DNA from 3 places in the Gilliamella sp. LMG 34362 genome. Region 2 is predicted to be linked to each of the others. Evidence: riboswitches for the same ligand, from Rfam matches in the RefSeq annotation. Region 2 holds a riboswitch; each other region holds the start of a gene.
What was found. Region 2 has a riboswitch for thiamine pyrophosphate ahead of thiM (hydroxyethylthiazole kinase). Riboswitches for the same ligand answer to the same signal wherever they lie in the genome.

Region 1 (10,339 bases), 420 kb from region 2:
AAATTACTGGTTTTTACGTTGCTATAGCAATACTAATCATTGCAACGGCGTTATTCTTTTTAATTAATTTGCGTAAACATATAACTTACTGATTGCGCAAAATGTCGACTATTTATCGATCTATAGCCCGAGTAAATGGTCGACCAATTAAAAATTAGTACACCAAGTTATGCTTTTAGGTTCACGCTCGTTGCACCTAAAAACCATAGCAGACCGAACATTATATGTTCCAAGGAGATCATTATGGGATATATCAATAATAATACCGGTTACCCAAAAGACCTATTAGCATCACGCGCAGTTATCAAACGTCAAAACTTCGCTTTAATTCCTCCAGATGGTTTAGTTAAAAATATTATTCCTGGTTTTGAAAATTGTGACATAACTATCTTAGCTACCCCTAAATTAGGCGCTTCGTTTGTTGATTATCTGGTTACCATGTATCAAGGTGGTCATAACTTACAAGGATTTGGTGATGATGGTATTGAGGTATTTGCTTATGTGATTGAAGGTGAAGTCAAGGTTAAAGCAAATGAACAATCATATGATCTCCATGCTGGCGGATATATCTATTGCCCTGCTGGCGTTAAACTTTACTTACAAAATTTAGTTTCTTCATCACGCTTATTTTTATATAAGCGTCGCTACAATCCTATTTTAGGTTACCAAACACGAGTTATTGTCAATCATGTTGAGCAATTAGAACGTGTTAATTATGAAAATATGAATAACGTATTTATTCAAGACCTACTGCCTAAAGAGCTCGGTTTTGATATGAACTTTCACATTCTCACCTTTTTACCCGGTGCCAGCCATGGCTATATTGAGACTCATGTACAAGAGCATGGCGCCTACCTACTCAACGGTGAAGGAATGTACCTACTTGATAATCAATGGATTCCAGTAAAAAAGGATGATTATATCTTTATGGGTGCTTATGCATTGCAAGCTTGTTATGCGGTAGGCCAACAACCTTTGAGTTATATCTATTCCAAAGATTGTCATCGCGATGTAAATATCTAAACAATAAACTATATTAGCTAAATATCTCAAAGGACAGCATATGGAACTGATAGTTATTGCACTAGGTGGTAATGCAATTTCAAAACGAAACGAATTACTTTCTATTGATAACCAATATCAAAATATCAACAGCACCACCAAATTTATTGCAAAATTAGCCAATAAATATCGACTGGTAATTGTCCATGGCAATGGCCCCCAAGTAGGACTACTTGCCTTACAAAATGCCAGTTATCCAAGCGTGCCAGCCTATCCTCTCGATGTCCTAGTTGCACAAACCCAAGGCATGTTAGGTTATATGATACAACGCAGCTTACAACAATATGAAAATATCAACCAAGTCGCCTGCGTATTAACCCAAGTTGAGGTCGACAATAACGATCCGTCATTTAAAGATCCAACCAAATATATTGGTCCTGTATATAAACCAGAAGAACAACAGAATCTACAAAATCAATATGGTTGGCAATTCAAGCAAGATGGTAAATATGTTCGTCGAGTTGTGGCATCGCCAAAACCGAAAAAAATAATCGAGCTTGATACTATTAAAGAATTGCTAAGCCAGAATACTATCGTTATCTGTAACGGTGGTGGTGGTATACCTGTAATAAAAGATAATACTGGTTATAAAGGTGTTGAAGCTGTCATTGACAAAGATCATAGTGCCGCACAGCTCGCTATTGAATTAAAAGCTGACCATCTAATGATATTAACCGATACAGATGCAGTGTATGAAAATTGGGGTACGCCACAACAAAAAGCTTTAGGGAAAGTCGATACCAAACGTTTACAACCAATGGCTATTGATGATGGCGCCATGGGACCAAAAATAAAATCAGTGATTGAATTTGTTGAGCAAACAGGTAACACCGCTTATATCGGTAACTTAACTGATATTGAATCGCTATTAGCAAAAACCAAAGGTACCATTATCAGCCAATAGCACCTATAAAACTCAGCAGTAACGGATAGATACATTGGACAGGAGTTTAATATGAGATTAGACAGACAAACACTACATAACTTGATTGCCAAAAAGTTACATAAAGCTGGATTAACTCAAGAGCATGCCGATATCGCCGCAGATACACTGGCATTTGCCGATGCCAGAGGTATTCACTCACACGGTGCCGTACGAGTTGAATATTACGCTGAACGGATTGCCAAAGGTGGCATGACTCCTTATCCTAATGTCACCTATAAGGAGACAGGCCCATCGTCAGCAATCTTAGATTTTGATAATGGTTGTGGATTAGTTGCTGCAAAGGTCGGTATGGATAAAGCGATAGCAATGGCGAAGAAAAATGGTGTTGCAGTAGTAGGGATTCGTCGAATGTCACACAGTGGTTCACTGTGCTATTTTACCGAGATGGCTGCCAAACAAAACTTAGTCGCCATATCCATGTGCCAATCTGATCCAATGGCTGTCCCATATGGCGGCGCTGAAGAATTTTTTGGTACCAATCCTATTGCATTTGCTGCTCCCACCAATGACGAGCGAATTGTCTCATTCGATATGGCAACCACTGTTCAAGCTTGGGGAAAAGTATTATATGCTAGATCCAAAGGTGCCCAAATTCCAGCTACATGGGCGGTTGATGAATTAGGTGAGCCAACTACTGATCCTTATAAAGTAAATGCTCTATTACCGATTGCCGGTGCTAAAGGTTATGGATTAATGATGATGGTTGATGTACTTTCTGGCATATTGCTTGGCTTACCATTTGGTAAAAATGTTTCATCCATGTATGCTGATTTATCCAAAGGGCGTGACCTTGGCCATCTGCATATTGTTATCAATCCTGAATATTTTATTGGCCTTGATATATTTAAACAAAGTATGTCTGCTATGCTTGACCAACTAAAACAAACTAAACCAGCCAAAGGTAATAGTGAAGTCTTCTTCCCGGGAGAACGAAGCAGAAAACGTGAAGCCGATTATCAAAAAAATGGTATAGAAATTGTCGATGATATTTATAACTATTTAATTAGCGATGATATTCACTATAATCGATATGATCATAAAAATAAATTTGCGGAATAGTATCGAGGTTTAAAAACCCCTCTCCTCAAATTTTTTATTCGGTGAGTTTCGGACGTTTTGTTGTTTGGTGGCTATTTCTAAATGGCAATTACGTCCGAGTAAAGAGGGTTTACGCAACTATTCTTTACCAACTCTCGCAGCGACCACGCAAGTGGTCACGATGTGACTGCTTTCCGCCTGCATTCGCTATTAACGCACCGGGGGTGATTTGTTCCTGACAAAACACAGCCTTGCCAAACATCCTTGTTTGCCATGCTAACCTCTCTCAGTTGTCAGCACTTTGCTAATATCTCTTAAATAAAACTCACCAAACTTACTTTGCAAGCAATAAACTATTATTATTCGAACTAGCTAATTTGTTGATCACTTTAAGAGTTAATTGGCTAGATTTTGGCTTTAAAACCCCGCTCCTCAAATTTTTTTATTCGCTGAGTTTCGGACGTTTTGTTGTTTGGTAGCTAGTTCTATACGGCGATTACGTCCGAGCAAAGCGGGTTGGCGCAACCCGCTTTACCATCTCCCGCGGCGACCTCGCAAGTGGTCACGATGTGACTGCCTTCCGCCTTCGTTCGCTCTTAACGCTCCTTGCCAAACATCCCTGTTTGCCATGCTAACCTCTCTCAGTTGTCAGCACATTGCTAAGGTCGCTAAATAAAACACACCAAACTGATTGGCAAACAATAAACTTTTATGTTTAGTGTGAGCTGATTTTATAACTAAATGATCCTGACACTAATTATCAGCAATAGTTAAAAAAGATAATTAGATTGTAAAAACATCATAAATAGTTATTAGTAAAAATGTGTTTTATAAGTAATTGAGATAGTTTTTGATCTTTAATCTAAGCAGTTAACTAAACTTGCATATTTCTGCTTTCTAGTTTAATTTAACAACACAAATTTTTTTATATTTCGAGACTAAACATGACAATATCATTTAAAGAGCAGCAACAACGAATCAATTTTGTTAAACAATTTTTTGCCGAGCAATTAGCAAATAATCTATCATTAATTGAAGTTCAAGCACCAATATTGAGTCAAATTGGTGATGGCGTTCAAGATAATTTGTCAGGTACCGAAAAAGCCGTTCAAGTTAATATTAAAAGTATTCCTAATGCACAATTCGAAGTTGTTCATTCACTAGCTAAATGGAAACGTAAAACGTTAAGTCAGCACAATTTTCCTGTTGGTGAAGGCATTTATACGAATATGAAGGCTCTGCGCCCAGATGAAGATAAACTTTCGCCTATTCACTCTGTTTATGTTGATCAATGGGATTGGGAAAAAGTGATTCGTCCCGAAGATCGCAATTTAGCTTATTTAAAACAAACGGTTGAAAAAATTTATAGTGCAATTAAAGCGACTGAAAAAGCAGTCTCTGAAAAATATCATCTATCACGTTTTTTACCCGAAACAATTACCTTTATGGATAGTGAACAACTGTTAAAACGTTATCCAAATTTATCACCGAAAGAGCGTGAAAATGCAATTACCAAAGAGTTAGGCGCCGTATTTTTAATTGGTATTGGTGGTGAATTATCAAATAACGAAAAACATGATGTACGTGCTCCTGATTATGATGATTGGAGTAGTGATAATGAAATGGGTTCAAAAGGCTTAAATGGTGACATTTTAGTTTGGAATCCTGTTTTAAATAGTGGTTTTGAAATCTCGTCTATGGGAATCCGTGTCGATCCAGAAACCTTAAAACGACAATTAAAACTGACGAATAATGAAGATCGCCTCCAATATGCGTGGCATAAAGCATTAGCTAATGGTGATTTTTTACAAACAATTGGTGGTGGAATTGGCCAATCACGATTAACCATGTTACTTTTACAGCAACAACATATTGGCCAAGTACAAGCAAGCGTTTGGGACGATGCCACCAAACGAGATTATTCAAAACTACTTTAGTTTAAACATTGTTTAAATTCAGCATACTTTACCCAGAGTGGTAAAGTATGTTTGTTATTTAAAAACTTTTATCTAATCCCATTTGCCAGAAACCAGTTTCAAGTTTAGTTGCTTGCCTGAATAATTTTGTTAAATGTTCAATGCGACTAGCATCTAAATTTACTAAGCGCTGATCAATCCACGCAATTTCATTTTGCATTGTTTGTTGGAATTCCTTACTTGCATACATGTTAACCCAACTGTTATATCTATTGTTGTTAGCATCATACCAATGTTGTTTGGTTAGCCAATCAGCAATCATACCGTAACCAATTAAACAAGGCACTAATACAATATGCAAATCTAATATATCCCCATGTAATCCGACATCCAATACATAACCCGTATATTCACTATTTGCTTTGGCTTCAGTTAATAGGTTAAGTTCGTTCTCAGTTATTTGCCACTTTTTACAATATTCAATATGTAAGTCTAGTTCAACTTCAACAATTGCTTTCAAGCTATTTAAAGATTGTTTGATTTCAATCAGATCATGACTTTTATACACTGCTAATCCCCATGCTCGGGAAAAATTGATAAGGAAAAGATAATCTTGTTTTAAGTAGTGTTGAAAGCAGGCAATATCTAATGTACCTTTACCTAATTGTTGAATAAACTCATGTTGAATATAGTTATCCCAATCACTTTGGCATGATTGAATAAGTGAATAAAATGATGACATGATGACTCCTTTTTATAAAAATTAGTAATTAAGGAGTACAACAGACTTGCAGAAAAGCGTGTTTTATACTCCCTTCGTCGGTACTAACCGAATCAGGTTCAACGGGTATAATCTCAGCCTAAGGCACCCCGGATAAATACAGATGAATAATAGCTCAGAAAATAACTAACAATTTTTGTAAAAATAATAGTTTATTAACCGTTACTATTTATTCAAATGTTCTTCATTAACTAACCGATAGATCTTCTATAACTGTAGCTAATAATCAGTAATTATTCTGTCTTCGAGTCAATTTGCTGATTATCTTCTGAAGATGGCGCTACTATTTCTTGTTGAGAAGATTTCTCTAATTCAGCTTTTTCGGCTTGCTGATTAGAATTTGAAGGTTCTTGTTGTTTTGCTTCAGTTGTTACTGAATTATCTTGTGAACGAACATATACTATCTTTTGTTGACCTCGGTCACACGATCCGACAATTTTACCAGCAACGCCTTGCTCAGCTTGTTCTGATGGAACTAAATTTAATTGAAAACTGTTTTCATCAACACCATTGTTTTTGATTTTCTCAGCGATACTGGCACTAATTTCTTCACAATTAGAGGCAGCGGCAACCATTGGAAGACCTAACAATAAAACGACGACTAACTTTTTCATACCCTTTCCTATAAATTATAAATAATAAGTCTTGTTGCATTGTAAAACGATTGATAAAACTGTCCATATCGTTATAAGCAATATGATAAATAAATTTTATCAGTTTATTAATGAAGTTAGCGCAAGATTTTAATCGATTAATCTTGCTTATGCTGGCTTTCAAGTACTTTCAATTTATCTAAAACCCAACAGCGAATATCGGCTAGTTCAGTTTCAGACAATCGATTAACAAAATCTCTTTTTTCATGAAGTTGTTTACGATCTTCATCAGTCAAAACAACCCCTTTTAAATTTAATAATACTTCTTTACGGTACATAGAATAGATAAAATCTTTTATCAAATCGTCAGAAAGATTAATGTTAGTCATTTTGATTTCCTTATTTTATATCTTTAACGCTCATACGATTAAGTCGACATCTAAATTAATAACATCACCACTCAATATAAAAGAGTATTAAAAAATAAACTCTGTTTAATAAACAGCCGGATCTCCAATATAATCGAATCGCAAATAGATGACAATGATTGAATCAAATAACACAAACAAAACTTTTTCATTTATTCAAAACTAACTTGTGAATTATTCACTTAATTATTTGATAAGTATTTAACAAACCTGTTGATAACTCTATAACAAATTGATATTTATGAATTTAATTTCAAGGTTAAAATTTAATCTGCAATATAAAAACCTATTTTTGAAAATAAATACTCTATATTTGTCAACAGAAATCATCTAATAATTTGATAAAATTTTGATAAAAAAATACAGCATAAGGTTTAAATTATGCTGTATTGAAATAATACAAAGAAGTATAACAATATATTTACAATGCCGTAAAAAACGCAATTAAACCAAACAAAACACCAGGGGAATTAGCTATAGCAATCGGCCAATCTTTTTTAGGTTGTAATAATCCATAACAAACCCATAATGAACAGTTAATTGCTGCTGCTAATGGTTGAGTTGGATTGGTTTTAAAACCATGAAGATTGTCGATAATTTGTGGGATATATGACACATACATGCCTAATGATGCAATCGTTGCAACGACGCCTAAATAATGGAAAGCTTTAGGGGAAAGATTCAAGATCAACCTACCTGCTTAAATGTGAATGGAGAAATTAATCTATCATAGATAATCAGCGAATTAAACCTTGTGCTACCTAGCTTTTAGACAATTTTATGTAAATAAAATGATAAAAAATAACTGGCAAAATTAGTAATATTTTGAAAATAAAAAATAAAAAATTTACTTTGATTTGCCAAATTGCTTTGCTGAATTTTTTTGCTTTTATATTACCGTTAAGCTTAAGAAGCAATGTACAAAAACTGATTACGACATTAGCAGTATTAACAACTGAGTAAGGTTAGCATGACAAACATGGATGTTTGACAAGGCTGTGTTTTGTCAGGAATAAATAACAGTACAGCAGGAAATTTGCGCCTAAAACAGGGAAATGACGATAAATAGTCACTTATCTAGAGGTATTTAGGTCTAAATATAAACCCAAATGCCTCAAAAAAGCGCGGTTAGGAATTTAGTCTAAGTAAAGCTTTACCGTACAAAGGCCACAATAAAAATCAAAGTGTTTTATACATATGGTAATTTATCAGTACCTGATTTTTTCTGTATATTTTATTAGCTCGCTTTATTATAAAACCCCATTTTTGGAAAATTGGCATGGCCACTTTTGATGCATCTACACTTAATTGTGAAAAATTTTTCTGGTGGGCCAAATCAAGCACATGGTTATAGAGTTTTCTAGCTACGCCTCGTTTTTGAAAGTCAGGATGCACGTAAAAACAGTCTATGTAACCATCATCTTTAAGTTCAATAAATCCCGCAAGGCGTGAGCCAAAGATAGCTATCCAAGGCTGAGTGTTATCTAAACGTTTTAGCCACATCTGATAATCTGGTGGTGTTGGGCACCATGCTTCTTGCTCTGCTTTGCTATAAATATCGGTATCAATAGCATGAATAGTCGAATGAAACAAATCGCATATTTCAATGGCATAGAGTGAAGAGTATGCTTTTATTTCAATTTTAGATGTAGAATTATCCAATGTGTTTCCTATTTTCATTATGATTTACTTCAACAACTTCATTATCGCCAACATTGACAAGACTGGCTGTAGTTGGTAAAGAGGGTTTGCGCAAACCCTCTTTGCTCGGACGTAATCGCCATACAGAACTAGTCATAAAATAATAAAACGTCCGCAACTAAAACAACTAAGGTGGTTAATTAGTTATAAAAGACGAGTTTGTTTGGTCTCTTTGCCAAGCAATAATATTGCTAAAATAGCAACCAGAATTGATAAACTAAATAGCGCAAATATCATGCTTACACCAACTTGGTTAGCCATTAAGAATCCAACCATTAATGGACCTAATATGCCACCAATTCGACCAATAGATGCAGCCATACCAGCACCGGTAGCACGAATATTGGTGCTATATTGTTCGGGTGTATAAGCATACATTGCTCCCCATGCTCCTAAATTGAAAAATGATAATAATGCTCCACTGATAAGCAATTGGTTAATTGAGTCAGCAATACCAAATAAATAAGCACTGATTAAAGTACCCAATAAATATGCTATTAATACCCATTTACGCCCTACTCGTTCAATCAACCACGCAACTGTGAAATAGCCAGGTAATTGGGCTAAGGTCATCATGAGAATATAACCAAAGCTTTTTACCATATCAAAGCCTTTAAGCATCATTACGCTTGGTAACCATAAGAACATGCCATAGTATGAAAATACTACACAAAACCATACTATCCATAACATTATCGTTTGACGTCGGAATGAGTTTGATAATAGTGATTGTATTTTTTTGATAACTGGCTCTGTTTGAGCATGGCTATTTTGATGTTGATACGATTGTGAGTCCGGTAAATTAAAGCGTAAGTAAAGCGCGTAAAAAGCTGGTATTGCACATAATATCATTGCGCCACGCCAACCAACTGCAGGCAGAGGAATTAGAAAATAAGCAATTAGCGCAGCTAAAATCCAACCTACAGCCCAAAAGCTTTCAAGTAATACCACAATGCGCCCGCGTACTTCAGGCTCAACACTTTCACTAACTAGCGTCGATGCAACAGGTAATTCACCACCTAGCCCCATACCAATGAAGAATCGTAAAACGAATAAACTACCTAATCCCCAAGCAAAAGCACTTAAGCCACTGGCAATACTAAACATTAATAAAGTGAATAGAAAAGCTGATTTGCGACCTTTTTTATCAGCATAAATACCAAATAAAAAGGCACCAACAGCCATACCAATTGAATTAACACTGCCAATCCAACCAAGTTGTGATGGTGTTAATCCCCAATCTTGCTTTAAAGCAGCTAATATAAAAGATAATAATCCAACATCCATTGCATCAAAAAGCCAGCCAGTGCCGGCAATAAGCAATAATTTATTGGTAGATAATAATGCGGTTTTAGAACTTTCCATAATCAATAATTTAACGCAGATTTTAGTATGTGTGATCAAAGCAAATTTTTTTCAAAATGTCCATAACTTAATCGGATAGAACCCACATTATCGCCAAAGTCAGTACCTTGCGAAACAATAATATGTTTTGACAACAATTGATTTAATATTGTCAGTTCTTGTGCAGCATTATTAACTGGTAAATGAGCATATAAATGAAAACCTCCGGTTGGGACTCGGTAAATAACATCGCCATTAAAATAATCATCAAGCCAATCCATCAATTGATTAGCTTTATTCTGCAATTGTTGGCGGAGCCATTTTTGATGTGTTTGATAATGGTGACTTAAATATTCCTCAGCTAATAGTTGCGGTAAAATACTTAAGCCAGAGTCAATATGATGCCGGATATTGGCTAATTTTTCGATAATTTCACTTGGTGCTATCATCCAACCAATACGTATATTACGGCCGATATATTTGGATAAAGATCCTAAATAGACCACTTGATTACTTACATCAAATTTTTT
Region 2 (10,339 bases):
GAGCAAAGTGCTAAAGGTGTTGCTGGATATATCATTGATAAAATAGAACAAATTTAAATCATTGATCGATAAACCATGGTTGGTTATAAGGCATTAAACCTATTAATAGGTTAAGGAGTTAATATGCGTGTAGATAAAGATGATCGTTATATATCAGAACAATCCAATAAGCCGTCTACGCCCTCATTTAGTATTGCCAATTTTTTTCAGCATTATTCGAAAAAGAAATTGATAATTATGGGGTTAACTATTGTTATTATTGTCTTATTAATTAGCGCAATGTTATTGCGTTCGTCAAAACCCAAAACACCTACCCCACTAACTCCACCTGAAGTTAGCGGTGTTTCGACGACACAAGAACCTGAACCAACCATAACAACGCAAGCCAATGACGTTGCAACAGATACAACTCAAGGTCAAGCATCTAGTACGGTACCAGCGCCTATGGCGCCGGCACCAATTACCGATGTTAATGAACAACAAAACAGTAGCGAATTGACCGGTAATAATGGTAATGGAGCCAACAGTCAACCTTTACCAGAGAGTAAACCTGAGTCACAGATTGACCAGAATACTCATCAGGATAATAATTTATCGCATAATAATGTGAATAATAGACCAACCTCGCCGAACAAGGTTGAATCTAAAGCAAATAATAACCTGACTAAAATTGACAAAATAAAGAGTAATCAGTTTTCGATTCAACTTAGTGCATCAACTTCGCTTGAAGGTTTAAAAAAATTAGCAAAAAAACATAATTTAACCAATTACCAAATTTATGAAACTAAACGAAATAATGCCAAATGGTTTATTTTAGTTAATGGTACGTATGATTCTGCTGCTGAAGCTAAAAAGGCAATCAACTCTTTACCTGATGCACTAAAAAAAGATAAACCTTGGGTTAAATCTGGCGCAACGATTAATAAAGAAAAATCGGCAAAATAGTAAAGGATATCGTTCATATATCCTACCAATGACAAAATAGGAGTTTCCGTTGAAGAAGCGACGAGCCTTTTTAAAGTGGGCTGGAGGAAAATATGAGCTTGTAGACACTATAAAACGGTATCTACCGGAAGGTGAACAACTCATTGAGCCCTTTGTAGGCGCTGGTTCCGTTTTTTTAAATACTAACTTCAAAAGTTATATTTTAGCTGATATCAATCATGATCTAATTGCACTATTTAAGTTATTACAATCCAATCCGGAGCAGTTCATTAATGATCTTAAATTACTATTTAATGATCAAAATAATCAGGCTGAAGCATTTTATCAACTACGTGACGTGTTTAATTATAGCAAAGATCAATATTTGCGATCGCTTTTATTTGTCTATTTAAATCGTCACTGTTACAACGGCCTATGTCGTTATAATAATAGTGGTTTATTTAATGTGCCATTTGGCCGTTACAAGACTATTTATTTCCCGGAAAGGGAACTCTATTTCTTTGCCAAAAAGGCACAAAATGCTGAGTTTGTCTGTACGCCTTATCATAAAGCGATGAAAATGGCGAAACGTAACTCAGTTATTTATTGTGATCCACCTTATTTATCACCTAATGAAACAGCAGGTTTTACCGCCTACTATTCTAATAATTTTGGGTTTGATGAACATCAAAGGTTGTCACAATTAGCGGAGCAAATTGCCTATAAAAAAGAGATTCCAGTTCTGGTATCAAATCATGATACTCACTATACCAGAACGTTATATAGTAAAGCGCGCCATCTTTACCGAGCAGAAATGCGGCGCTCAATTAGCTGCGCTGGCGAAGGACGCAAAAAAATTGATGAAATATTGGCCTTGTACCAAAAATCCTAAGCTATTTTTAAGTATAAGGTGTTTATGAGTAGAGGTATGTTATGAATGAATTTATTATTGCACCATCAATACTATCCGCCGATTTCGCTCGTCTTGGTGAAGATACCCAAAAAGTATTAGATGCAGGAGCGGATGTTGTCCATTTTGATGTGATGGATAATCATTTTGTTCCCAATTTAACAATGGGTAGTATGTTTTGTAAGGCATTGCGAGACTATGGAATTAGTGCACCAATTGATGTCCATTTAATGGTTTCTCCAGTTGAAGAGCTAATTACCTCTTTTGCCAAAGCTGGAGCAACAAACATATCTATTCATCCGGAAGCGACAATTCATCTAGATCGTTCATTACAATTAATTAAAGATCATGGTTGCAGTGCCGGTATTGTGCTTAATCCGGCAACACCACTTGACCATTTAGACTATGTGATGGATAAAGTTGATATTATTTTATTGATGGGTGTTAACCCAGGTTTTGGTGGTCAATCATTCATCCCAGCAACGCTTAAAAAGTTGCAGCAAGTTAAACAACGCATTATTGATTCAGGTAAAAATATTCGCCTAGAAATTGATGGCGGTGTAAAAGTAGATAATATAGCTGAAATTGCCAAGGCAGGAGCCGATATGTTTGTTGCTGGCTCAGCGATATTTGGTCAACCTGACTATAAAACGGTAATTGATGCAATGCGTAAAGAGTTAGCAGGAGTAAAACATGGCTAAATTAGATGATATTCAAGCTATCGCTTTTGATTTAGATGGAACATTAGTAGATAGCGTACCTGGACTTGCTTTAGCAACCCAGAAAATGTTGGCAGATCTAAACTTACCAACAGTTACCAATGAACAAGTTAAAAACTGGGTAGGTAATGGTATTGATGTGATGCTTGAACGCGTTTTCAAAGCTATTGATATTAATCCGTCAAAAGAATATTTTGCTGAAGCTAAACAAATATTTAGTCAGCATTATGATAAGGTTATGGATGAGCAGACAACATTGTTTCCTCATGTAAAACAGACCTTAAAAGCTCTTTATGAAAATCATTACCCTTTAGCGCTTGTAACTAATAAACCGGCACAATTTTTACCGGGATTACTAAGCTCATTAGGTATCAAAGAGTATTTTTCATTAGTACTCGGCGGTGGTGATGTAATTAAATTAAAACCACACCCTGCTCCGCTTTATCAAGTCATGGCAACATTGGGATTATACAATGATCAGTTATTATTTGTTGGTGATTCGAAAAATGATATTACCGCTGCCAAAAATGCTAATTGCCCTACTGTTGCGTTAAGTTATGGTTATAATTATGGCGAATCAATTGCAACAAGTGAACCCGATTTTTTATTTGATGATTTTCAAGATATATTAACCCTACTACCTCAGCCAAAAGCTGATGCAAAAAAATAATAAGTTAAAATTAGGAATAAATTATGAGTAAACCAATTGTATTTAGTGGCGCTCAGCCATCAGGAGAACTAACATTAGGCAACTATTTAGGTGCTTTAAAGAATTGGGTGTCTTTACAAAATGAATATGATTGCGTTTATTGTATCGTCAATCAACATGCGATCACGGTACGCCAAGATCCTAATAAGTTACGTAAAGCAACACTTGATACATTAGCACTTTATCTAGCCTGTGGTATTGATCCACAAAAAAGTACTATTTTTGTGCAATCCCATGTGCCTGCACATGCTGAATTAGGTTGGGCATTAAACTGTTATACCTATTTTGGTGAACTTAGTCGTATGACACAATTTAAAGATAAATCTTCTCGTCATTCAGAAAATATAAATGCTGGGCTTTTTGATTATCCAGTGTTAATGGCTGCCGATATTTTGTTATATCAAGCTAATTTAGTTCCTGTTGGTGATGATCAAAAACAACATCTTGAACTTTCTCGCGATATTGCTATGCGTTTTAATGCCCTTTATGGCGATATCTTCACTGTTCCTGAACCATTTATTGCTAAAGTTGGCGCACGGGTTATGTCGTTACAAGATCCTAGCAAAAAAATGTCTAAATCAGATGAAAATCGCAATAATGTTATTGGGTTACTTGAAAATCCAAAAGATGTTGAGAAGAAAATTAAACGGGCAATGACCGATTCTGATGAACCACCTGTCGTACGTTATGATTTAAAAAACAAAGCGGGGGTATCAAATCTGTTAGATATCTTAACCGGTATTACGGGTAAACCTATTGCTGAACTTGAGAAAGAATTCGAAGGTAAAATGTATGGCCATCTAAAAACCGAGGTCGCAAATCAAGTTATTGATATGTTAACTGGTTTACAAGCGAAATATCATCAGTATCGTGATGATGAAAATTATCTTCTGACAATTATGCAAGAAGGTGCACAAAAAGCTCGTGCAAAAGCAGAGCCAACGTTGAAAAAAGTTTATGACGCAATCGGTTTTGTATAATTAACCGTAAAACTAGATTGCAATTAACGCTAAACAATATCAATTGGCTTTAATGACTAAAAACATTATCGTTTTTATTAATGATAAATGCCATTGAAGCCTTTTTGATTATCATAGGTTAGTTATGAAAATTATCATTCTTGGTGCAGGTCAAACAGGTAGTGCTCTTGCCGAATATCTGGTTACTGAAAAACAGAACGATGTGACAGTTGTAGATGAAGATCATGACAAATTGCAATCATTGCAAGAACGTTTTGATTTACAAGTTATTTGTGGAAAATCATCTTATCCACAAGTATTAGAAAGTGCTGGTGCAGAATCTGCCGACATGTTAGTCGCTGTTACCAATTCTGATGAAGTCAATATGATGGCTTGTCAAATTGGGCATGTAATGTTCAATATCCCTCAAAAAGTGGCACGAATTCGAGCGCCTGAATATAATGATGAAAGATACTCGTTTTTTAATAAAGATTGTATTAATATCGACCATATTATTGCCCCAGAAAATCTAATCACCAATCATATCAGCCAGCTAGTGCAATATCCTGGCGCACTACAATTTGCCTCATTTTATGATAATCGAGTCTGCTTAGTTGCCGTCACAGCTTACTATGGTGGTGCATTGGTGGGTAGTGAATTATCAGAGCTAAAAGAACATTTACCTCATGTCGAAGCTCGCGTGGTAGCTATTTATCGTAAAAATCGTTTTATTCGTCCGATTGGTTCAACCTTGATTGAAGCTGGGGATATGGTTTACTTTATTACCCCACCGCTTAACATCAAAGCGGTAACCAGTGAATTACAACGGTTAGAAAAGCCTTATAAACGAATAATCATTAGTGGTGGTGGCGGCATTGCTGTTGCTTTAGCTAAGCGATTAGAAAACGATTATCAAGTTAAATTGATTGAACGTAATGCCGAAAAAGCAGAATTAATTGCCGAGCAGTTAGTTAATACTACCGTATTACATGGTGAATCATCGGATCAAGAGCTATTATCGCAAGAACAAGTGGAACTTACCGACCTTTTTGTTGCAGTGACGAGTGATGATGAATCAAATATTATGTCGTCAATGCTTGCCAAAAGAATGGGAGCAAAAAAAGTCATCGTACTTATTCAACGACAAGCTTATTTAGAGTTAATAAACGATAGCGTAATTGATATTGCCATTTCACCACAACATGCCACTATTTCAGAATTACTCAGTCATGTAAGACAAAATGGCGTAGTAAAAGTTGTCTCACTACGGCAAGGTGAATCGGAAATTGTCGAAGTGATTGTTCGTGGTGATACTGAAAATTCTAAACTAGTAGGTAAAAATATTAACAGTCTAAAATTACCTTCTGGGGCAACTATTGGTGCTGTAGTGCGTGGTGAAGATGTGATTATTGTTAATACCGATTTAATGATCGAAGATGGTGATCACTTAATCATTTTCTTACCAGATAGACGATCTATTAGCGATATCGAAAGATTATTACAATAGCTTGTATAAAATATAAACTCAGTACATAATAAAACTGTTTTTATTAATTGTTTTTTGACTCGGGGTGTTTTTTGTTACTACAAAAAACTGAGATTTTACCCGTTGAACCTGATCTGGCTCATACCAGCGTAGGGAAGTCTTCGTCTTAATTATTCGTTTTGACACATTCTTCCCTTAATATCAATAATAAATAAGGAAAGAATATGTCTACCATTCAGTTATTCCAAAACAATGATGCCATTCCCTTTATTGAGCAAGTTAAACAACAACGACCGTTAGTCCATTGCATTACCAATGATGTTGTACAGAATTTTACCGCCAATGTCTTATTAGCCATTGGAGCTTCACCAGCAATGGTCGTTGCGAAACAAGAAGTTGAGGACTTTGTAACTATTGCCAGTAGCTTATTAATTAATATTGGTACCATTGATGAGCACAGCGCAAATAGTATGTTGTTAGCTGCAGCAAAAGCTGAACAGACGCAGACACCGTGGGTACTGGATCCTGTAGCGGTTGGTGCGGCACTTAAATACCGTACTGAAGTTGCCAAACAACTGTTAACCTTTAGACCAAGTGTTATTCGAGGAAATGCCTCTGAAATTCTCGCATTGAGTGGTCAACAATCATCATCGAAAGGGCCTGATGGACTTGATTCTACCGATTCTGCATTAAATGCAGCAATACTATTAGCACAAAAATATCAAACCATTGTCGCAATAACAGGTGAGATAGATTATGTCACAGATGGTGAACAAATTTATAGTATTGTCGGTGGCGATATCGCGTTAACTAAAGTAACCGGCACAGGCTGTTCGTTATCTGCGATGGTAGCAGCATTTATTGCAACCACTAGTAATCGTTTAACCGCTACTGCAACAGCCTGTTTTATGATGAAAAAAGCAGGACAGCTCGCTAATAAACAGCAAGGGTTAGGTAGTTTCGCCATTGCTGTTATTGATCATCTTTCACGATTCAATCAAAACTAAAAATAAGGATGTTTGATGAAAAAGCAATTTGATTTAACTCTCTATTTAGTCCTCGATCCGTTATTATGTGACGGTATAGATGGCATGGTCACTACTACCAAAATTGCCGTTGAGAATGGTGTTACCGCCGTGCAACTACGTTCAGAACAAGAATACTCTGGTAAAAATTGGTATGACGCCGCACAAGCGCTCAAAGAAGTGTTAAGTCGTACCCAAGTTCCACTATTTATCAATGACCATGTTGATATTGCTTTAGCCATTGATGCCGATGGCGTTCATATAGGACAAAGCGATCTCCCGGTTGAAGTTACTCGACGTTTAATTGGCAAAGATAAATGGTTAGGACTTTCAGTTTCAAATCAATCACAACTAGAGAATGTTCCTTGGCATTTAGTCGATTATCTTGGCATAGGGCCTATCTATCCAACCGCAACCAAAAAGGATGCCGCAGCTGCGACTGGCATTGCTCAATTGAAAGAACTGGTTAAAGCGAAACAATGCCCTGCCGTAGCGATCGGTGGTATCAGCGTGAATAATTTAACCGAAGTAATCCAAACTGGCATTGAAGGTATTGCCGTTGTGTCGGCAATATGTGGACAAGCTAATCTTGCCAAAGCTACATCAGACCTAATCAGTAAAATAAAACAAGCAAAATAGGAAACCAAATCATGACAACAGTTGCATTAACAATAGCGGGCAGTGACCCTAGTGGTGGCGCAGGTATTCAAGCTGACTTAAAAGCATTTTCAGCACTTGGTGCTTATGGTATGTCAGTGATCACCGCATTAACCGCACAAAGTACGCAAGGCGTTAATGGTGTACATGCCATTCCCTCTCAATTTATTGAAGCACAGTTTAATACGCTGTATCAAGATATCTACATTGATAGTGTTAAAATTGGCATGCTAATGAATAAAGAGATTGTTACTTCGGTTGCTCAACTATTAAACGATAACCCTATTGCCAATATTGTGCTTGATACCGTAATGATTGCTAAAGGCGGACATCCATTGTTAAAAGCTGATGCCATTTCTGCTATTCGAGATCTATTATTACCATTAGCCACAATTATTACCCCAAATCTACCTGAAGCTGCTGCATTACTTGATTGTAGTGAGGCAAAAAACGAAGAGCAAATGCAACAACAGGGGTATGAATTACTTAAATTAGGTTGTCAGGCAGTATTAATGAAAGGCGGACATTTGCCAAGTCAAGAAAGCCCTGATTATTTAATCACTCGCAACAACATCATCAGAATGACATCACCAAGGATCGCAACGAGAAATACCCATGGTACAGGTTGTACCCTCTCTGCGGCAATTGCAGCCTTATTACCGAAACATCATTTAGAAGATGCAATAAAACATGCTAAAAACTACCTACAAGGGGCTATTGAGCATGCAGATAGTTTAAAAATTGGTAAGGGAATTGGACCTACTCACCATTTTTATCAATGGTGGTAACTGCAAATTTTTACATTGAATAATTAAATATTTATTTTTCTACAAATGGTTATCCAAAATAGTAATTAAAAATATGGTTAGAAAAATTGCTCAATAAGTTATATTTGATAAGAAATAATATATTTTTAAATCATTTTAAATTAATTTTTGATATGAATTAATTTAAGATATAAATAGGATTAAAAAAATAATATTAAAAACATTAAATGGAATTAGTTGGTTATAATATGATTTGTATAAAATATCTTATCTCAGTTGTTTTGTTTTTCCCTTGTTTAGTTTTAGCAATTGACTTAGATGTTCTTAAGGCGAACATTGATAAATATGATGTTGAATTAAATTTTAAAGATGGCGGTGATCTCGATATTCTTATTGAGAATGAAGAAATTAACAATATAGAGTTATTACAAAAAAGATCGACAGATGATTTTTATTTTAAAATGATACTTTCCTATAAAAAAGGTCAAGGATTGAAACCAACTAGTATAAATATTTATAGTAAGAAAAGTGGTCAATTACTTCAAACTATAACTAATTTACAAGGAATCGACTGGTTAATATCAGGAATTGAATCTGACTATTTTAAAGCAAATATTGATAAATATGATGTCGATTTAGATTTTCATGATTATGATTATCTCTCTTTTCCTATTAAGAATGAAGAAATTAACAATATAGAGTTATTACAAAAAAGATCGACAGATGATTTTTATTTTAAATTGATACTTTCCTATAAAAAAGGTCAAGGATTGAAACCAACAGGTTTAAATATTTATAGTAAAAAAAATGACCAATTATTTCAGACTATAGATAATTTGCAAGGATTTGACTTTTTGGGTGAATATTCAGTAGGTGCAGTTAACCATATAGATGATAGCTATCGTTTTGCACCAGATTTTTTTGATCACAATGGCATAGAAATAGACTACAATTTTGATGGTAATTATAATGATTTTTATATCGCCAGAGCCGTTGATGATATGGAAGATGGACCTATCATTTATCGGTACTATTCTTATGATGAGAAGAAAAAAGAGTTTATTTATCTCAATTTAGATGGTCGTTACATCGATTTTGATCCCCAAAAAAAAATAGCAAAAAGGAAAAAAATTTGCGAAATAAATAACTATTCTGCAGTTATTTTAAATGAAACTTATCGATTCAAAGCAGAAAACAGCAACTATACTTTAACGAATTCAACCTGTACTTATAAAGAATATGAGTCTTTTAGAGGTGTTGAAGGACAATCTTTTAAAATTTCTCGTCAATGTTCTCAGAAAGAAAAAAATTTTTGTATTAACGAAAATGAACTTGATAAAGATTTTGATTAATTGCTGCTTAAATATAACTGTGAACTAACTAAATTTTGATGAGCCACTTAATACTAAAATGTTTGGTAATAGTTTTTTTTTATAAGCTATAAATATCAACCTGAATTCACTTTTTATAAATACGAAAGACGAGCAAATGTTTTTTAGGTGAAGGATATACTAAATTGACACATAGATATACTTCATCAACAATCCAAGTCGATGAAGTATACAAAAACTGTTAATAGATGATTTGATAAAAATACTCTCTAAACTTTAGGCCGATAATCATAATCGTCTAAAATTTAATAACGCTAAATACTATTAATAAGCAATACCGACAAACTCAAATCCCGCTTCATTAATTGCCGCAATTGCCGCTTCTTGCGAGATAGTACCTCCGTCAATATCAACTTCATGCTTAGCTAAATCAACAGTAACTTTTGCTTTAGGATCAATATCATTAATTGCTTTAGTAATGGTTTTAACACAATGTTGGCAACTCATATTATCAACTATTAATTTCATCATTAACCCCTTTTGTTATTTAATCATTTATCGGTAAACTATCAATGCCAACAAAAAGCAAAATCAGATTATTCTTTAAATAAAACAAATTTGCTAGCTATTGCCATTAATTAAATAAAATTTGATCCTTATATTACGCCAAAACAAACGAAAACCAAGCCTACTAAAAAAATAAATTAACCTAATTTTAATAGTCTTACCAAGATTAAGTTAAACATATCATCCAGTTATACAGCTAATTATTATGATTGGAATTTAAAATAGAACGCTTAGCGATATAGTTCAAACCATGTTTTATAAGTTAAGAATTTATTTTGATCTATA
Region 3 (10,339 bases), 1.0 Mb from region 2:
GATATTAAGTAATCGCTTTTACTCTGATCAGATCAGTTTTTTCAATGACAAGTATGACATTAGGCAATTAAAACAAACGCTTGCTAAAGAATATTATGATTATGGTAATTACATCACAGGCACTGACAGTGAAAGTTATCGAACAAAAGCTGAATTATATAAAAATAGTTTGTCATACGACAATTATAAAAATGCCGCTACTTTATATAAAAATGCCAATACCAAATATATGCAGATGGCTGCCAAAAGTTACTATGAGCAAGGAAAACAATTCGAACAACAAGGAAACTATAAAGCTGCCGCTCAAGCTTTTAATCAAGCTTCATCAATACATAAGCCATTAGGTAAATATAAAGATAGTGACAAACGCGCGATAGATAATGACAAAAAATATGCTACCCAGCAGGCCGAAGAAGCTTACCGAGAAGCCAAACAACTCGCAATGAATGCGACAAAGCGTTATGAATATCGGGAAGTAGCCAAGTATTATGCGCGAGCTGCATCTATTTATCGGCCATATGGACAATATTTTGATGCAAGTTCATTAGCTGAAACTTATGAGAGAAAAGGAATAATTAAAGTATATTGTTATTCTTCTTATTTCATTGATGAAATAAGAAACCGATTAAATGCGAATTATATTAAATTTGTTAACTACTCTCGAGATGCAGATATAGATATAAAAATAGATTATGACGATGATTTTGTCTCTCATGGAAAATCTGTAGAAAACGAAACTAAAATTGAAAAAATATTTGATAAATATGTTGAAGTTGAAGATAAAGATGGCAATAAAACTCAAGTAAAAACCTATAAAGATCAAAGATATAATTTGCAAACGGTAACGCATAGTAACAAATTAACCTTTACAACCAGCATTGAGGCTCATGGCATCTATAGTTATAGTAAATCCTTTAAGGTTGAAGAAACCTCTTTTAAATATGACTATATTTATAGTGGTGATGTGCCAGCAAGATTTTATAATCACAGTAATGGTCGATTAAAATCGAAAGATGAATTATATACACAAGGAAAAAGAAATCTATTAACTCAAGTAAACTCAATATTAGACAATATTGCTAAAGATCTATCATACCTATAATGGACAATTTTCAATAAGGATATACATGATGAGAATTATTATTGCAAGTTTATTAATGTTTTTATTAGTGAGTTGTAGTCACGAACGCACATCTCAAAATGCTTATGCTGAAGGAAACTATCTTGAAAGCATCAATCTATTAGCTGCCACAATAGAAGAAAAAAGTGAAGCAAACTTTAAGCTAACTGATGCCGCACAGCTGCGTCAGTTAGTGACTGATGTAATGAACAAATATGAGGATGAATTAGCAAGCACCAATAACACAGATTATAAAAAGCGCATTGAAATCTATGAAAAACTGTTAGAGATGAATAAGCGTTTAAGTAACCGTTTTTACAGTGCGGAATTAGTAAACGTTTTAGATAAATATCCTGATGAAAATTTGAGACAAAACATTGCTAAAAATTTGTATGACCAAGGTGTAAATTTCGAAACCCAAAACGACTATAAAGCTGCATCTGAGGCATTTAGTCAAGCATCATCAGTATATCAACCTCTAGGTAAATATAAAGACAGTGACAAACGTGCGTATAATAATGGTAAAAAACAGGCTACTTTAATGGCTGAAGAGGCTTATCAGCAGGCAAAAATGCTTTCAGAAATTGCAATGCAACGCCTAGAATTTCGTCAAGTTGCCAAATATTATGAGCAAGCCGTGGATGCTTATCGTCATTATGGACGTTATAAAGATGCTACTTCTTTAGCTAACACCTATAAACGCAAAGGGATAATAAAAGTTTATTGCTATGCTTCCGAATACTGCTCTGAGGTAAAATTGGTACTAAATAAGGATTATATCACCTTTGTTTCTTCTCCAGTTGGTGCTGATCTCAAAATTAAAATAACTGTTGATAAAGAATATAACAATACAAGATCACAGATTGACATACCAAACACCCGAAAAGTATTTGATAAATACATAGAACATATCGATGCTCAAGGGAATAGGATTCAAATCCCAACGTTAAAAGATGAAACTTACTATACGAAATTGGATACTAATAACAATAGTTTAAGTCTAGAGACAGTAGTAAGGATGGAAGGAATTATTGACTTTTCTGACACTATCTACGCAAGAGCTTCAAGCTATTATGAAAATGAAGATGATTTACTACCAGTAGCAAAAAGAGAACAGATCACTAAATTAAGATCATTGCTAGAAAGTACTGCTCAAGATCTTTCTTCCCTTTAATGGACAATTTTCAACAAGGAAAAACATGATAAGAATTATTATTGCCGGTTTATTAATGTTTTTATTAGTGAGTTGTAGTCACGAACGCACATTTCAAGAAGCGTACGCTGAAGGAAGTTATATTGAAAGTATCAATTTATTAGCGATAAACATAGAAGAAAAAAGTGAAGCAAACTTTAAGCAAACTGATGCAGCCCAGCTGCGTCAGTTAGTTACTGAGGTGATGAACAAATATGAAAATGAATTAGCTAATACCACAAAGACCAATGATGAACAACGCCAAGAAACATATGAGAAATTATTAGAGCTTAATCAGCGGTTGAGTGATCACTTTTACAGTTCCGAATTAGCATTCTTTTTGGATAAATATCCTAGTGAACGTCTAAAACAAAATATTGCTAACTTTTATACTCAACAAGCAAATGCTATCCCAATTAAATCTGCTGGTGATTATGAAAAAAGAGCAGAGTTATATAAAAAATCTTTAGATAGATATTACGATAAAAATATCGAAAAAGCCTATATTCATGCGGATACTAAATATAGGCAGCTTGTGGCACAAACATTATACAATCTTGCTAAACAGGAAATACGCAGAGGTGATTATAATGCAGCGGTAGCTTGTTTTAGAACTATTATTGATATTTATAAGCCATTAGGTCATTACAAAGATACTGAAAAATTAGCTCATTACTATGAAAAAAAAGCGATCAGCCAAGAAGCGTTTAATTCTTATTCTCAAGGTGAAAAAATAGCTAAAAATGCGACTCGGAGTTATCAATATCGACAAGCAGCAACAAATTATCAACATGCCGCGAATACTTATGCAAAGTATGGTAATTATCGAGATTCGCAACAAAAAGCAAGAGACTATGCCAACAAGGGTAAAATAAGACTATATGTGACAGGAAATGCAAATTCATTTTCTAATTTTGTTGAAGATTATTTCAAAAATGATGATGCTATTATATTAGTTTACAACAGCAGTGATAGTGACATTACTATTAATCTTAGTGAAGATGAGCGATATTCTGAAGATGGCGGTTCAGTAACAAATGACACTAAAAAGAATGGTGAAAAAGAATATAACTTAAGAACTGAAACATTAGTAAATAATTATAGTTTAAACCTTAGCGTAAATGTTTCTGGATTAAGTGGTTATTATGACAGTTTTTTAGCTGAAAAAAGTTCAAGGCAAGTTAAGTATACTTATACAGGTGATAAACCTAGTTATGAATTTGATCGTACAGATGGTAATTATTATTCTCGAAGTGAATTAAGACAACAAGCTGAAGATGAAATAAAATCAAGACTTAGTAATTACTTTTCTCGGGTTTCTTCAGCAATTCATCAATTATAAACGATCGCCAATAAATAAAATCCCACTCAGTTATTCTCTAGGTGGGATTTTTATTATTAAGATGTTTAAATCTCAGTTAAATTTTTAATCAAACCATTATGCAAGACCTAAAACCATTCGTCCATTTCGTGTAGCAACATTAACTACATTATCTAAATCTGTATAACGGCATCCAGTCACTAATAATTTAAGTTCTTCCCACATATTACCGGTTGAAAAAGGTAACATATAATCACTGACGTTATCAGTCCCAATAGCAACAGGTATCCCAGCTGCAGCAAGTTCATCGACTGGTGTTAATGAATTTCGGGTTGGGCCATGTTCTTCACGGCGCGGGCTATCGATCCAAGCAAATGGGCAAGCAATTACCATCATTTTAGCTTCTTTCATTTTTTGATAGAGTTTTTGACGATATTCCAAACTATGAGCGGTAATTGAAATACTATGAATAGCCACCACGCGACCATGCATACCATGCTCAATGGTTTTATCAGTAAGTTGCTCGGTTTCGATTTCATCTGATGAGTTAAATTGGTCAACATGGACATGTACCATTTTGCCTAATGTTTTACCGGTTTGCATTAACACATCTAAATGTTTTAATCCCATGCCTTCACCATGATCTCGCTCATCACGACGCGGCAAACCACCAATAATATCCACTAAATCAGCACCTTTATCAAACCAGTATCGGGCTTCTTTATCAATGACTCCTTTAAGAGTTTGATTGACTAATTTAATCGTAATATCGTTTTTATATGTTTCACGAGCGCGCAGAGCTCCTCTAATTGCTCGCTCTTCGGCAATCGGATCAATATCAACAAATGAACCCATGGCAGTAACACCTTGTTCAATCATGCGTTCAACCGCCATGCTAAAATGTCGATAATAATCATCTTCGGTCATTGCTGCTTTCACTTTATCAAGCGTGTCCCATTTTTCAATTAAAGTCTGTTTTTGGTAGACATCAAAACTATCTACAGAGATAGTAAAAGCACGATCAGCATGCATATGTGAATTAACCCAACCACCATGTTGTTTAATTTTGTTCATCAAATATGCTTTCAAACTCTGATCTCGACTAGTTGATAACATTTGTTTATTATCGGTCATAATGCGCCTCTAAAATTTGGTTACTATTAAGTTTTAATAAAAAATGGATAAAAAAAATCCCCCAAAAAGGAGGATCAAAATAAACCAGTTAGGATATTTCTTATAGTAATGAAAATACAAGTTGTCATGGAAGTTTACACTTTATTATTATTCCTAAGTGGGAGAGATTTTAATGGATCCATTGTTAAGATCAAGTATTTTAATTTTGAAAATATTTAAATAAATGAAATGGTTAAAGTATTATTTTTTAGATTTTTCAAATTAAAAAAAGTCTATTTATACTCTTAAAGAGTAAACTATTAAATTACATATGCCTAACTTACTATTTAATAATAAGTAAAGTGGTCGAAAAAATGAGATTAGCATGGTTATTAAAAAGCTGTTTATTCTTAACAGTAGGATTTCAATCATTACAAAACAAATTTACTTATAAGGGTGAAATATGTCACAACTAAACATTATTGCCACTATTACGATAAAACCAGAGTATCATGAAGCATTTAAACCTATATTTAAACGATTAGTTATCGGTAGTCGAGCTGAACACGGTTGTGTTCGGTATGAGCTGAATCAAAGTATTGAGAATCCAAATATTTATATAGTAGTAGAAACGTGGCAATCACAGCAGGCGATTGACTTGCATAATACAACGCCACATTTAGTTGAATTTGCTAATTTTGCTAAGGAGCGTGTTGATGGATTATCGATTTGTATAGCTAAACAGGTTGATGTCTAAGCGGATAAATAAACATCAATAAAACCACCGATATTTAATCATATCGGTGGCAAATGAGCTTACATTTTGTCAACGGTTTTAATGCCAAGCATATCTAAACCCGTTTTAAGCGTTTTGGCTGTTAATGAGGCCAGTTTCAATCTGCTAATTTTTAGATTTTCATTTTCTGCGGCTAAAATAGGGCAGTGTTCATAAAAACTTGAAAATAGGGTAGCGATATCATACAGATACGCACAAAGAACATGTGGAGTACCTTCTGCGGCAACAGTTGTGATTGTTTCATCAAATTGATTCAAACGAATTGCTAACGCTCGTTCTTTTTCAGTACCTAAATCGATATGACCATCTAGATTATCTTCATTGATATTTGATTTTTTAAATACTGAAAGTACACGGGTATAGGCATACTGCAAATAAGGCGCTGTATTGCCTTCAAATGACAGCATATTATCCCAATCAAATACATAATCAGTCGTTCTATTTTTGGATAGATCAGCATATTTAACCGCACCAATGGCAACTGCATCAACCACTTGAGCCAGCTCGACATCAGAAAGATCAGGATTTTTGCTTTTAATTAATGTTGCTGCTCGCTCGGTTGCTTCATCGAGTAGATCGTTTAGTTTAACTGTATCACCTGAACGCGTTTTAAATGGTTTACCATCTTTACCTAACATCATACCAAACATATGATGTTCAAGTTTTAAAGATTCTGGGACATATTTTGCTTTATGCACAATCGCCCAAACTTGTTCTAAATGTTGGTGTTGGCGTGAATCGGTATAATATAAAATACGATCCGCGTGTAAAGTTTCATAACGATATTTTGCACAGGCAATATCGGTTGTTGCATAAAGATAACCACCATCTCGTTTTTGGATGATAACACCCATTGGTTCGCCTTCTTTATTTTTATACTCATCTAAAAACACAACGATAGCGCCTTCACTTTCAACGGCTAATTTTTTCTGTTTAAGATCGGCAACAATGCCCGGAAGCATACTATTATAGATACTTTCACCCATGGTATCTTCTAGTGAAAGTGTGACATTGAGTCGTTTATATGTGGCAATATTTTGCGTCATGGTAATATCAACCAGTTTTCGCCACATTTCACGGCAATACTCATCACCACCTTGAAGCTTAACGACATAATTACGGGCTTTTTCAGCAAAGACTTCATCTTCGTCATAATGTTTTTTTGCTGCACGATAAAAAGATTCTAGATCCGATAGATCCATATCGTTGGCCTGTTCGTTTTGCATTTTTTCAAGGTAAGCGATTAACATACCAAATTGGGTTCCCCAATCACCAACGTGATTAGCTCGAATCACATTGTGGCCAAGAAAATTTAAGACTCTAACACTCGCATCACCAATAATCGTTGAGCGTAAATGACCAACATGCATCTCTTTTGCTACGTTTGGTGCTGAGTAATCAACCACAATAGTTTGTGGTTTAGCCGGTAAGGTGATATTCAATTTATCGCTACTTAATGCTACTTCGTTCTGCTCGGCAATCCAACTATTTTTTAAAAAGATATTAATAAAACCCGGTCCAGCAATTTCTACTTTATCGGCAATATCTTCAATATCCAGATGTTGTAATACTTTTTCTGCCAATGCGCGTGGTGGCATACCCAATTTTTTAGCGGTAGCCATGATACCATTTGCTTGATAGTCACCAAATTGAACTTTGGCTGATTGCTTGATTAAAGCATCACAGTTTTTATCTGCACCAGCCATAATCATTGCTTGCGAAACTCGTTGCGTTAATAGTTGTTGAATGTTCACATTGTACCTAATCAATAATCATAAAATGAGGCATATAATACCGACAAACACAACAATTGTCACTGATTGCCTGTAATCTTACCTTGTTTTAATTTGTCTAAATTTGTATTTATCAACACATCGCCTGTTTACAATTCTATTTGCTACCACTAAACTACTCATCGTTCTCAACGGGGTGCCCTGAAGGGCTGAGAGTGTCAGAAAAACTGACATAACTCGTCGAACCTGAACTGGATAATGCCAGCGGAGGGATTTGAGTTATTATATCTGCTCAAACCTTTTGTCTTTTACACATTACTTTGGAGGCAAAATGTTTCGTAAAAACTTTTTACTATCTGTTATATTTTCATTTTCACTATTTAGTCATCTAGCTAATGCACAACAACCAACTCTAACCGTTTATAGTTACAATTCATTTATGTCACAGTGGGGGCCGGGTGAAACAATTAAAAAAGGCTTCGAAGCGCAATGTCATTGCCAACTTGATGTTGTCACATTGGGAGATGGCGTATCTGTTTTAAATCGGATTCGCCTCGAAGGCGACAAAACAAATGCTGATGTTATTTTAGGATTAGATAACAACCTATTAGCACAAGCCAAGCAAGCGGATATCTTAATTCCGCATCAAATTAGTAAACCCGATAATCTCAATACTGATTGGTGGGATGATAGTTTTATTCCTTATGATTTTGGCTATTTCGCTTTTATCTATAATCAAGATAAAATTAAAAATCCTCCTCATTCATTACATGAATTGATCGAAAACAAAGCTAATTGGAAAATCATTTATCAAGATCCAAGAACCAGTACTCCAGGATTAGGTTTTTTGTTTTGGATGAAAAAGGTCTATGGTGACGAGGTGGCAAATGCATGGCAACAAGTGGCTAAACATACGGTCACAGTAACCAAGGGTTGGAGTGAAGCTTATGGTATGTTCTTAAAAGATGAGGCTGATTTGGTATTAAGTTATAGCACATCGCCGATAGCACATATTATTAATGAAAATAATCATAGCTACGCAGCCGCGATTTTTGATGAAGGTCACTATCGCCAAGTCGAAGTGGCTGGCATCATTAAATATAGCCAAGAAGTCGATTTAGCTCGACAATTTTTACGTTACTTACTAACACCTGAGATACAACGGCAATTTGCTGAAAAAAATGTGATGTATCCAATTATTAAAACCGATCTACCCGATGCTTATAAGCAAATTAATATCATTGATAAATCGCTAGAATTTACACCGGAAGAGATTGAAAAACATCAAAAAGGCTGGATTCGTGAGTGGCAGTCAGCAATAAGTAAATAGTTAAGTATTATTAATGTTAAAATTCAGATCGTTATTACCAGGTATCAGTGCTGCTAGTTTAATTTTAATCATATTAAGTTCAGCACTTTTCGCTATCTGGAAATTTGCCTTGCAGTCAGGAAATTTAAGCATCTATTTTGATAGTTACATATTGCATATTATCTGGATAACTTTTTACCAAGCTGTATTGTCGACGTTATTATCACTAATCGCTGCTATATTAATGGCTAAAGCATTATCTTTAGTGGATTTTAAAGGTAAAAAGTTGTTATTGAAAATGATGCCTATTACCTTTATCTTACCAACACTAGTTGTTGTGACTGGTTTACTATCGGTTTACGGGCGACAAGGTTTATTATCAAATATCTGCCAAATATTACACATACCATTCTCATTTTCAATTTATGGTTTACAAGGCATTTTATTGGCGCATGTATTTCTGAATTTCCCTTATGCCTGCTGTCTATTTTATCAAACCTTACAAAGCGTACCTATTGAACAAAAACATTTAGCTGCGCAATTAAATTTTAGCAATGTAACTTTTTTTAAAATTATTGAATGGCCATTACTGCGTAGACAAATATTACCTATGGCGGCATTAATTTTTATGTTATGTTTTTCAAGTTTTTCCATTGTTTTAGCATTAGGTGGCGGACCTAAATATACCACGCTTGAAGTTGCTATTTATCAAGCAATTCGTGATTTTGATCTGTTACAAGCATCATTACTAGCCTGTTTACAACTAGTTTGTTGTATTGCCTTCATTGGATTAATGCAAAAGATAAACAGAATCGATAAAAAATTAACGGTAAACTTTACTCAAACAGACTATCGTTTACCTTTACCCAAAAGATTAAAAATTGTTAGTTCAGTGCTAATTTTGATCGGTGGATTATTTATATTGTTACCTATGCTGACTATCCTGTTTCAAGGTATCTATTTCTTTCAATTCTCATTGTTGACCTTTTCATTACAGCAAGCTTTACTTTTTTCAATCATTATTGCTTTTGGTTCATCAATTATTGCCATGATACTGGGGTTACTATTACTTTGGACCAATAGTCGATTACTGATAAATAGACAACCTCGATTGAGTAATGGACTATTATTAATTGCATCACTTATTCTAGCCATACCAAGTATGGTATTGGCATCAGGATTATTTTTATTACTATTTGACTATAGTAATAATGCCATTTTTATCTGCTTATTGATGATGGTTTGTAATGGATTGATGGCGTTACCATTTATTATAAAAAATCTTGCCGTACCAATGTATGATATTACCGCTCGATATTGGCGACTCACCCAATCACTGAATATCAATGGTTTAACTCACTTTTATTTAATTGATTTTAGAGGGTTAAGAAGAATAATATTAATGAGTTTTGCATTTGCTGGCATATTGTCATTGGGCGATTTTGGTGTAATTGCCTTATTTGGTGGGCAGTCAGTCACCACTTTACCTTATTATTTATATCAACAAATATCGCATTATCATTACAAAGAAAGTATAGTAACAGCGGCAATTTTATTAATTTTATCATTTAGCTTATTGGTTGTTATGGATTATGATCGAACTTCAAAATACTGAGTATCAATATGATAACTTCAACATGCACTTTGTGCTTAATATTGCCGCTAAAGAAAGAGTGGTCATTGTTGGCCCAAGCGGTGCAGGCAAAAGTACATTACTCAGTTTAATAGCCGGATTCATTTTTCCCAATGGCGGAC

Region 1: another riboswitch for thiamine pyrophosphate. It lies ahead of tenA (thiaminase II); the one in region 2 lies ahead of thiM (hydroxyethylthiazole kinase).
Region 3: another riboswitch for thiamine pyrophosphate. It lies ahead of thiB (thiamine ABC transporter substrate binding subunit); the one in region 2 lies ahead of thiM (hydroxyethylthiazole kinase).

Annotation. Positions count from the first base shown of each region.
Region 1 is NZ_OZ474902.1:1,292,751-1,303,089, reverse strand. It holds gene AC5LWZ_RS06010 (MFS transporter) at 1-92, shown strand, start outside; gene allE ((S)-ureidoglycine aminohydrolase) at 244-1,023, shown strand; gene AC5LWZ_RS06000 (carbamate kinase) at 1,064-1,966, shown strand; gene allD (ureidoglycolate dehydrogenase) at 2,018-3,067, shown strand; gene asnA (aspartate--ammonia ligase) at 3,991-4,983, shown strand; gene tenA (thiaminase II) at 5,042-5,704, opposite strand; TPP riboswitch at 5,756-5,845, opposite strand; gene AC5LWZ_RS05980 (DUF1161 domain-containing protein) at 5,977-6,357, opposite strand; gene AC5LWZ_RS05975 (hypothetical protein) at 6,495-6,725, opposite strand; gene AC5LWZ_RS05970 (SemiSWEET family transporter) at 7,186-7,386, opposite strand; gene AC5LWZ_RS05965 (GNAT family N-acetyltransferase) at 7,944-8,426, opposite strand; gene AC5LWZ_RS05960 (hypothetical protein) at 8,419-8,562, opposite strand; gene AC5LWZ_RS05955 (MFS transporter) at 8,610-9,830, opposite strand; gene AC5LWZ_RS05950 (aminotransferase-like domain-containing protein) at 9,866-10,339, opposite strand, start outside.
Region 2 is NZ_OZ474902.1:877,468-887,806, reverse strand. It holds gene aroK (shikimate kinase AroK) at 1-57, shown strand, start outside; gene AC5LWZ_RS04205 (SPOR domain-containing protein) at 124-945, shown strand; gene AC5LWZ_RS04200 (Dam family site-specific DNA-(adenine-N6)-methyltransferase) at 995-1,816, shown strand; gene rpe (ribulose-phosphate 3-epimerase) at 1,858-2,535, shown strand; gene AC5LWZ_RS04190 (phosphoglycolate phosphatase) at 2,528-3,223, shown strand; gene trpS (tryptophan--tRNA ligase) at 3,247-4,242, shown strand; gene trkA (Trk system potassium transporter TrkA) at 4,367-5,728, shown strand; TPP riboswitch at 5,779-5,880, shown strand; gene thiM (hydroxyethylthiazole kinase) at 5,941-6,714, shown strand; gene thiE (thiamine phosphate synthase) at 6,730-7,371, shown strand; gene thiD (bifunctional hydroxymethylpyrimidine kinase/phosphomethylpyrimidine kinase) at 7,383-8,177, shown strand; gene AC5LWZ_RS04160 (hypothetical protein) at 8,384-9,508, shown strand; gene AC5LWZ_RS04155 (heavy-metal-associated domain-containing protein) at 9,812-10,018, opposite strand.
Region 3 is NZ_OZ474902.1:1,881,914-1,892,252, reverse strand. It holds gene AC5LWZ_RS08705 (hypothetical protein) at 1-1,102, shown strand, start outside; gene AC5LWZ_RS08700 (hypothetical protein) at 1,128-2,294, shown strand; gene AC5LWZ_RS08695 (hypothetical protein) at 2,320-3,654, shown strand; gene AC5LWZ_RS08690 (amidohydrolase family protein) at 3,751-4,767, opposite strand; gene AC5LWZ_RS08685 (putative quinol monooxygenase) at 5,210-5,503, shown strand; gene argS (arginine--tRNA ligase) at 5,563-7,296, opposite strand; TPP riboswitch at 7,458-7,566, shown strand; gene thiB (thiamine ABC transporter substrate binding subunit) at 7,607-8,605, shown strand; gene thiP (thiamine/thiamine pyrophosphate ABC transporter permease) at 8,619-10,199, shown strand; gene thiQ (thiamine ABC transporter ATP-binding protein ThiQ) at 10,177-10,339, shown strand, end outside.